2 regions of the Luteibacter sp. NPDC104163 genome follow, and region 2 is predicted to be linked to the other one. Evidence: predicted binding sites of a transcription regulator. Region 2 holds the regulator's gene; the other holds the start of a gene.
The links. Region 2 encodes sigma-54, which starts transcription at its own class of promoters, with help from an activator protein. Its sites were predicted from a motif close to TGGCACGNGCNTTGC; they were not measured.

Region 1 (4,375 bases), on a different contig from region 2:
ACCTGGAGGTGCTGGCCGGTCGCGTTCACGATGAAGTTGTTGTCGTCCGGGTGGAAGTTACCGGCACGCGAATAGGAATAGCCCGAACCATCGCGCAGCGTGAAGAAGCCCGTGCCGCTGATGGCCATGTCGTACGAGTTGCCCGTCTGCGACATGTTGCCGTTGCTGAACTGCTGGGCGATGTTGGTCACGCGCACGCCATTACCCGCGGCAGTGGCGGCGAGGTTCTGGCCGGCCACCGAATACACCTGCGAGAACTCCGCGCGCGAGCCCTTGAAGCCCACGGTGCTGGTGTTGGCGATGTTGTTGGCGGTGACTTCCAGGTCCGTGGAAGCGGCATTGATGCCGCTGAGAGCGATATCGAAAGGCATGGAGGGATGTCCTCGGTGGGATTACAGGATTTGGGCGATCTGGCTAAGCAGGGCACCGCCGTAACCGGCCACCTGCACGTACGTACCATCGGTGCCGGAAGCACCGACGCCTTCCACCTTGCCTTTGACGAACGTGTCAGCGGCCGTCGTACCGGAGGTGGCGGAGATCTGGTAGGCGCCGTCGGGCAGCTGCGTGCCGTCGTCGGATTTGCCATCCCAGGTGAACTGCTGCAGGCCGGCATCCGGCTGGCCCATCGGAAGCGTGCGGACGACCTTGCCGGAGCTGTCCTTGATCGTGACGCTCACGTAGGTGCCCGAGGTCGGCACGTTGACGGCGCCCGAAAGGCTGCCGTCGGTGAGCTTGCCGGCGCTCGACGGGATCAGGACGTCGCTGCCGACCAGTGCGGCCGCGCGGACGAACTGGTCGCCGGTCAGGTTGGAGGAGAGCGAGTCGAACGACGACTGCAGCTGCTGGGTGGCCGCCACCTGGGAGAACTGCGCCATCTGGGCCACCATGTCGTTGGCGTCCATCGGCTTGGTGGGATCCTGGTTGGTCATCTGGGTGACCATGAGCTTCAGGAAGTCCGACTGGTCCAGCGTCTGCTGCTGGAGCTGCGACGAGGTCGATTGCTGGGAACCGCTGGAGTTGCTGGTGCCGTTGACGGTGGTCATGGATCGGGCCCTTATTTGCCGAGGTCGAGCGTCTTCTGCATGAGCTGGCGAGCGCTGTTCATGACTTCGACGTTGTTCTGGTAGGAGCGCGACGCGGAGATCATGTTGACCAGCTCGTCGACCGGGTTGACGTTGCTCTGCCAGACGTTGCCGTCGGCATCGGCCATGGGGTTGGAAGGCTCGTAGCGCGCCTGCACCGGCGCCTGGCTTTCGGTGATGCCCATCGCGCGGACGCCTTCGTTTTCCATCTGGCCGTTGACCATCGCCTGCACCGAGGAAAACATCGGCTGCTTCGCGCGGTAGGCGCCCGCCTCGCTGCTGGCCACGCTGTCGGCGTTGGCCATGTTGCTGGCGGTGGTGTTGAGACGGGCCGACTGCGCGGCCATGCCGGAGCCCGCGACGTCGAAGATCTTGAGCAGGCTCATGAGCTGCCTCCGGTGATGGCGGTGCGCATCATCTTGATCTGCGCGGTAATGAAGCTCAGCGACGCCTGGTAATGGATGGCGTTGCCGGCGAACTGGGCCTGCTCGATCTGCGTATCGACGGTGTTGCCGTCCATGGACGGCTGCGTGGCGGCGCGGTAGGCGAGCTTGTCGGCATCGGCCATGGCATAGGCGGGGTTACCGCCGATATGGCCGGATTCGGTGGCGGCCATCGGCAGCTGGTTGCCGTCCAGCGCCCCGGTGGCGGCGGTGAGGGCCTTGCGGAAGTCGACATCGCGGGCGAGGAAGCCCGGGGTGTCCGCATTGGCAAGGTTCGACGAAATGATTTCCGCACGGCGCTGCCACAGGCTGAGCGCCTGTGGGTGCATGCCGAGCAGCGGATCCGGTTTGTCGATCATGGGCGTGGCCCCCTCTTGGGTCTTGGCCCATGGGGATCAGCAAGAGGCGTGCCACGGCCGGGGCTTGAACGCGGAACGGCGCCGTGGCGCCGTTTGATGGGGGTTTGGCTGGTTTGCGCCGGGGTGGGTGCCGGTTTTCTGGCGCGTTGGGGTGACGGTGAATCGACGCTTCACCGCGAGCACCCATCGTTCGCGAGCTCACTCCCACAAGAGCAGGGTCAGCAGGGCCGGCAGGGCCAGTGAGTCCAGTGAGTCCAGTGGGTCCGGCTGGACCCGCGGGGCCGGCGGCTTTGTCAGGCGGGGAGGAGGTCCAGTACGGCGGTGGCGAGGACTTCGGGCTGGAACTTGGCGATGAAGCGGTCGGCGCCCACGCGGGCCACCATCGCCTCGTTGAAGACGCCGCTCAGGGAGCTGTGCAGGAGGACGCGGAGGCCACGCAGCTGGGCGTCCTCGCGGATGGCGCGGGTAAGCGCGTAGCCGTCCATGGAGGGCATCTCGATATCCGACACCACCAGGTTCACCTGTTCGCTGGCCGGGCCGGTGGCGAGGCTGCGCAGCATGTCCAGGCCCTCCGCCCCGTCCTTCGCGAGCAGGCATTCCAGGTCCAGCTTGCGGAACAGGTCGGCGAGCTGGGTGCGCGCCACGAGGGAGTCGTCGACGACGAGCACGCGGCGGTTACCGGCGCGCTGGCCGTGGGCGGCCTGCTGGACCTTGTCGGAGATCTCCACCTGCTGCGGGTTCACGGCCGCCAGCACCTGCTCCACGTCAACGATAGCGAGCAGGTTGCCATCCAGCCGGGTCACTGCGTTGACGCGCGAGCCATAGCCCAGCGCCGAGGGCGGCGCGGCCATCTGCGCGCCATCGACGTGGACGATGCGGTCCACGTCGGACACGAGGAAGCCCTGCACGGAACGGCTGAACTCGGTGACGATCAGGTGGGCGGTGTCCACGGCGGCGAGCGGCGGATAGCCCATGGCGGCGGCCAGGTCGATCACCGGGATGGTCTGCCCCCGGTAGTCGAAACTGCCGGAAACCAGCTCGTGCATGCTCGGCATCCGCTCCAGGCGCGGCCGGCGCAGCACTTCGCGCACCTTGAAGACGTTGATACCGAAAGCCTGCCGGTCACCCAGCCGGAACAGCAGCATGGCCACGCGGTTGTGGCCCGCCAGGCGGGTAAAGGTGTCCACGGTGTCGAGGAGCGGTCGGGCCATGGTGCGCATGCTGCTTTTGAAGGTGTCCAGGAGGTATCGGCCCGCCCACGCGGTTCTTTATAGATTCCCACAGTTCAAAGGTGGCACGCGGATTGCTTGGCTCAAGTACCGCCCCCTGTGACCGATGTAGTGGGGCGACCCTAATCAATGAGCGTAAGTACGACATGAGCCTGCTCTGGAGCCAGCACGTCCGCCTCCTCGCCCACGCTGCCGCCAGCGGTGACACCGCGCGCGTGCGCGCCCTGTCGGCGCAGTACCCGGCGGCGGCCAGCGCGCTGGGGGCGCTGCTGAACCCGCCCAAGGCCGAGCCGCGCACCGCGGCCGCCACCACCATCCAGGCGATCGAGCAGCAGGGCATGGCACTTACCAGCGCCCAGGCGCTGGGCGCCACGCTGCAGGAACTGGGCACGGCGGTGGACGCCGGCCGCGACGCCGCCAGCCGTTTGACGGAAGCGAGCGCCGGAATCTCGACGGCCGTGGACAGCGCGCAAAGCGGCGTGGCCGCCATGGGCGAGGTCGGCACCCAGGGCGTCGCCACCGCGGGCGACCTCGACGGCCAGCTTCGCCTGCTGCGCAGCGCGCTTGCCGGCATGAGCAAGAACCACGCGCAGTTCTCCGAATACTTTACGGCGATCCGCAAGCTGACCGCCGCCGTGCAGGACATCGCGCACCAGACCAACCTCGTCGCGCTCAACGCGGCGATCGAGGCGGCCCGCGCTGGCGAAGCCGGCCGCGGCTTCGCCGTGGTGGCCGACGAGGTCAAGCAACTGGCCGAGAAGACCACCCAGGCCACGGCGGAAATCGACGAAGTCACCCACGCCGTCGGCGAGTTCTCCCATCACCTCGACGAGGCGGTGCAGAGCAGCCTGCGCCGTCTCGACACGACCCAGGCCGGCGTAGCCGGCATGCAGACCGCGATGGGCCGCATCGACGATGCCGTGCGCGGTGCGCGTGGCAGCCTCGATGCCGCCCGCCAGGGCCTCGGTGCCCTGCAGGGTCGGGTCGCCACCGTGCAGTCGGGCCAGTCATCGCTGGGCCGGGTCGCCAACGAAGTGCGCCGCCAGTCCGATGCGGCCGCGCGCGCCACGGTGCTAGCCCACCGCCTTGGCCTCGCCAAGCTGGAGACCGAGGGCGCGCTCGACGCGGCCACGCTCAGCCAGATGATCCGCGAGGCCTGCCAGGGGCTGCGCTTCGCCGTGGAACTGGCCGCCCGCGATCCGGCCGGCCTGGACCGTCGCTGGCTGGATACCACCCCGCTCATGCGCTGCATCGAACAACTC
Region 2 (4,375 bases):
GCAGGTCCTGCAGCAGCTCCGGGCAGGCGCCATCGATGACATCCGGGGCGATCAGGGTGAATTCGGTGGCGTCATCGGCGACCAGGCGGTGGCCGCGGCTGATGAGTTCCAGGGCCAGCTCGCTCTTGCCCGAGCCGGGGTCGCCGGTGATCAGGACACCGATCGAGAACACCTCGAGGAACACGCCGTGCAGGGTGACCCGCGGGGCCAGCGTGCGCGCCAGGTGGTATTGCAGGTAGGTGAGCAGCTCGTGGCCGCGCTTGGTGCTCTGCCAGAGCGGGGTGTCGGTTTCCTCGGCCACCTCGCGAAGGTCCGGCGGGATCGCCTGGTCCTTCGTGACGATGAGCGCGGCCGGCTGGTACGCCGCGATCTTGTGGATCGCTTCCCAGCGCTGGCGGGAATCCAGCCCGTCGAGGTAGTTCAGCTCCTCGGTACCGATGATCTGCACCTTGTTGGGGTAGATCACGTTCAGGTAGCCGACCAGCGAGGGGCGGCGGCTGAGCTTGGCGTTCGGCTCCAGGACACGGGCTTCGCCACGCATGCCCGCGATCCAGCGCAGGGCCATGCGTTCATGGACGCCGTCGAAGAGTTGTCTGGCGGTGAGCCGATCCACGCGGGGGTTCCTGTCAAAAAGAAAGCCGGTACGCAGGGGTACCGGCTTGCTTATATTGTGCCACAGGCCGCCTGGGGGCTTTACGTGGCGGCGCGGGCCTCGCGGACCTCGCTGTTGTGGTGGTCCTTAAGCTTTTCCTTATGCTTTTTCAGCTGGTCGGCGAGCTTGGCGATCATGGCGTCAATGGCCTTGTACATGCCATCGCCGATCGTGCCGTCTTCCTGGCGGATGATGCCCTCGGCGTGGAGCCGGGTGCCCGAACAGTGGAGCGTTCCGCCCACCTTGTGTTCAGCCTTATCCACGGATAGCACGACATCTAAGGCGGTGATGTTGTCGAAAAGGCGTTCGAAGCGGCCGATTTGCTGTTCCACGCGCTCGCGCAGGGCAGGGGTGATCTGGATGTGCTGGCCGCTGATCTGGATTTGCATGACGCCTCCTTCTTGCTGAGGGTGCCGCCGCTGGGGCGGCGAGAGGGGAGTGGCGGGTGCCGCTCCTGAACCTGTCGACTATGGGACCGTGATCCTCCGAGGGGGTTCCGCGCCGCGCTTAACTCGCGCGAACGCGTTCACTGGAACTGGGGATGCGCATCGCTTCACGGTACTTGGCCACCGTACGGCGTGCGACCTGAATACCGCGTCGATGGAATTCCTCCGCGAGGGCCTGGTCGGACAGCGGGCGACGCGGGTCTTCCGCCGTGATCAGCTTGCGCAGCATGGCCTGGATGGCCGTCGCGGACGCGCTGCCGCCGTCTTCCGTGGCCACGCCGCTCGAAAAGAAATGTTTCAGCTCGAAGGTACCGCGCGGCGTGTGCATGTACTTGCGCGTGGTCACCCTGGAAATGGTCGATTCGTGCATGCCCACCTCCTCGGCCACCTCGCGTAGCACCAGCGGGTGCATGGCCTCGGGGCCGTAATCGAGGAAGGCGCTCTGCCGGCGGACGATCACCTCGGCGACCTTGGTCAGCGTCTCGGCACGCGATTGCAGGCTCTTCAGCAGCCAGCGGGCTTCCTGGAGCTGGCCTTTCATCCAGGTGGCGTCATCGCCGCGGGCACGGGCGATCAGGTTGCAGTAATGCTGGTTCAGGCCCAGCCGGGGCTGGGCATCCGGATTGAGGCTGACCCGCCAGCGGCCGTTCTCGCGGCGCGCGTAGACATCCGGTGCCACATATTCGACCGGGGTGGCGTCCAGCGCGGCACCGGGCCGGGGATCCAGGCTGCGGATGAGTGAGGCGGCGACGGCGACATCGGCCTCGGCGGCCTTGAGGCGCCGGGCGATCTTGCCGGTATCGTTGCGCGCCAGCAGCTCGATCTCGTCGGTGACGATCCGGATGGCGAGGTTGCGCTGGGGTGTTTCTTCGGAGAACTGGCTGAGCTGGCAGAGCAGGCAGTCGCGCAGGTCCAGGCTGGCGATGCCGGTCGGATCGAAGCGCTGGATGCGCTTGCGCACCGCTTCGATCTCGTCGAGCTCGCAGTGGAATTCGCGCAGGGCCGTCTGGACCGCCTCGCAGCCATCACGCAGGTAGCCGTCTTCGTCCAGCGCATGAATGATCGCCGTGGCGATGGCGTGGTCGCGCTGGGTGAACTGGGAGAGGTTGAGCTGCCATTCGAGGTGTTGCTGGAGGCTTTCCGGTGCCGCGTTCTGCGGCTCGAAGCCTTCTTCGTCGCCGCCACCATTACGTGACGGGGCGCCCGCGTAGTCGCCGGCCTCGCCCTGGAAACGGTCGTCGTCCCAGTCCGGCGTAAGTTCGTCGGAGGGCGATGCGGTGGATTCTTCCTCGCGGGTCGCCTTGGCGGGCTGCTCGTCACGGGCCCGGTACTCCATGGCCTCGTCGAAGCTGGCGCTTTCTTCCGGCGCGTCCGCTTCCGCCTCGGCGTCTTCCGCGAACTCGAGCAGCGGGTTGCTTTCCGCGATCTGGCGGAGTTCGGCCTCGAGCTCCAGCTGCGACAACTGGAGCAGGCGGATGGCCTGCTGGAGCTGTGGCGTCAGCGTGAGCTGCTGATGCAGGCGAAACTGAAGTCCGGGTTTCATTACCTTCGCAAGATCGGGTTACCGAGCCATCCTAACCCCTCGCGGCCCCCCTAAACCAGCCGCCCTGCACGCCTATGCCGCCCGGCCGATTCTGCGTAGTCGTGGGAGCGCGCTTGCGCGCGATGGGGGCTGCGGGAGCCCCCATCGCGCGCAAGCGCGCTCCCACAAAGGCGAAATCAGATCCGGAATTCACGGCCCAGATACACCTCGCGGACCTTTTCGTCGGCCAGGATGTGCTGGGGGGTGCCCTTGGAGAGCACCTCGCCGTCGTTGAGGATGTAGGCGCGGTCGCAGATGCCCAGGGTTTCACGGACGTTGTGGTCGGTGATGAGCACGCCGATGCCGCGTTCCTTCAGGTGGCGGACGATGCGCTGGATTTCGCCCACCGAAATCGGGTCGACGCCGGCAAACGGCTCATCGAGCAGCATGTAACGCGGGCGGGCGGCGAGGGCGCGGGCGATCTCCACACGGCGGCGTTCGCCACCGGAAAGGCTGATGCCCTTCTGTTCGGCGATATGCGAGATCTTCAGCTCGTCGAGCAGGCTCTCGAGTTCGTCCTCGCGCTGCTTCTGGGTCATGTTGTCGCGCAGTTCCAGCACGGCCAGGATGTTGTCGGCCACGCTGAGGCGGCGGAACACCGAGGCTTCCTGCGGCAGGTAGCCGATGCCGAGCTTGGCGCGCGCATGCATGGGCAGGCCGGTGATGTCCTGCTGGTCCAGCTTGATCTGGCCTGCGTCGGCCTGGATCAGGCCGACCACCATGTAGAAGCAGGTGGTCTTACCGGCGCCGTTGGGGCCGAGCAGGCCCACCACTTCACCTTCGCGGATGGAAAAGGCGAAATCGCGTACCACCTGGCGGGCGCGGAACCGCTTCTGCAGGCCTTGGGCTGAAAGCATCGTGTCAGGGCTTCTTCGTGTTGTCCGCCGGCTTGGCCGCGGGGGCGGCGCCTGGCTGGGTCTTCGGCTGGAAGGTCATGTGGATGGTGGACGTGCCGTTGCTCTCGCCCTTCATCGTGCTGTCTTCCGTGTTGTACGTCAGCTTGTCGCCATCCGACGTGCCCTTGTTGGGCTGGTCGACGTGGGCGTTGCCGGTAAGGATCGCGACGCTGGTCTCGTTGTCGTAATCGATGTTGCTGGCGCGGCCGTGCATCCAGTTGCCCACTTCGTCCTGCTGCTGGACCGTCGCGGGTTTGCCATCGATCACCGCACGCTTCACCGAATTATCGTCGTTGAGGTAAACCGTGGCCTTGTCACCCGTGATCTTCAGGGTGCCCTGCGTGATCACGACCTTGTTGGTATAGATCACGATGCCCTGCGGCTGCTGCGAGCCATCGAACGTCTTGGCGTCGACATGGACTTCTTCGTTGCGGTCCGATTTTTTCGCCATGACCGGCGTGGCGAGCGCAAGGAGCGCCACCCCGCAAGCCGCGAACAATGCCTTAGCGCTTGCGTGGCTGGTACGTGGTGTGGACTGCATCGAGGAGCTCCAGGTGCTTGGTGTCGAGGTTGGCACGCATGCCGATGCCGTTCATTGTAGAGCTTCCCTGAACGATACGCGCCGCTTCGGCCGTTTCCAGGCGGTTCTCCTTGGGCCATGCGGTGACCTCAGAGGTATCGATGCTGGCCGGCGGGCTGGTGGCGAACGCCACGCGGTCCATGTGGACCAGGCCCTGGAGCTTGAGCATCGTGCCGTCCTTGTTCACCCAGCCGTACTGGGAGTGGCCGGTCCACGGCG

Region 1: a site for sigma-54 is predicted at 1,924-1,938, ahead of flgB (flagellar basal body rod protein FlgB). Genes of this name have one in related genera too.

Annotation. Positions count from the first base shown of each region.
Region 1 covers NZ_JBVJMK010000001.1:312,900-317,274, forward strand. The annotation lists gene flgE (flagellar hook protein FlgE) at 1-371, opposite strand, end outside; gene ACZ6YI_RS01345 (flagellar hook assembly protein FlgD) at 393-1,043, opposite strand; gene flgC (flagellar basal body rod protein FlgC) at 1,055-1,468, opposite strand; gene flgB (flagellar basal body rod protein FlgB) at 1,465-1,884, opposite strand; gene ACZ6YI_RS01360 (chemotaxis protein) at 2,178-3,095, opposite strand; gene ACZ6YI_RS01365 (methyl-accepting chemotaxis protein) at 3,260-4,375, shown strand, end outside.
Region 2 covers NZ_JBVJMK010000004.1:90,843-95,217, forward strand. The annotation lists gene hprK (HPr(Ser) kinase/phosphatase) at 1-613, opposite strand, end outside; gene hpf (ribosome hibernation-promoting factor, HPF/YfiA family) at 694-1,041, opposite strand; gene ACZ6YI_RS06845 (RNA polymerase factor sigma-54) at 1,160-2,641, opposite strand; gene lptB (LPS export ABC transporter ATP-binding protein) at 2,818-3,537, opposite strand; gene lptA (lipopolysaccharide transport periplasmic protein LptA) at 3,542-4,117, opposite strand; gene lptC (LPS export ABC transporter periplasmic protein LptC) at 4,080-4,375, opposite strand, start outside.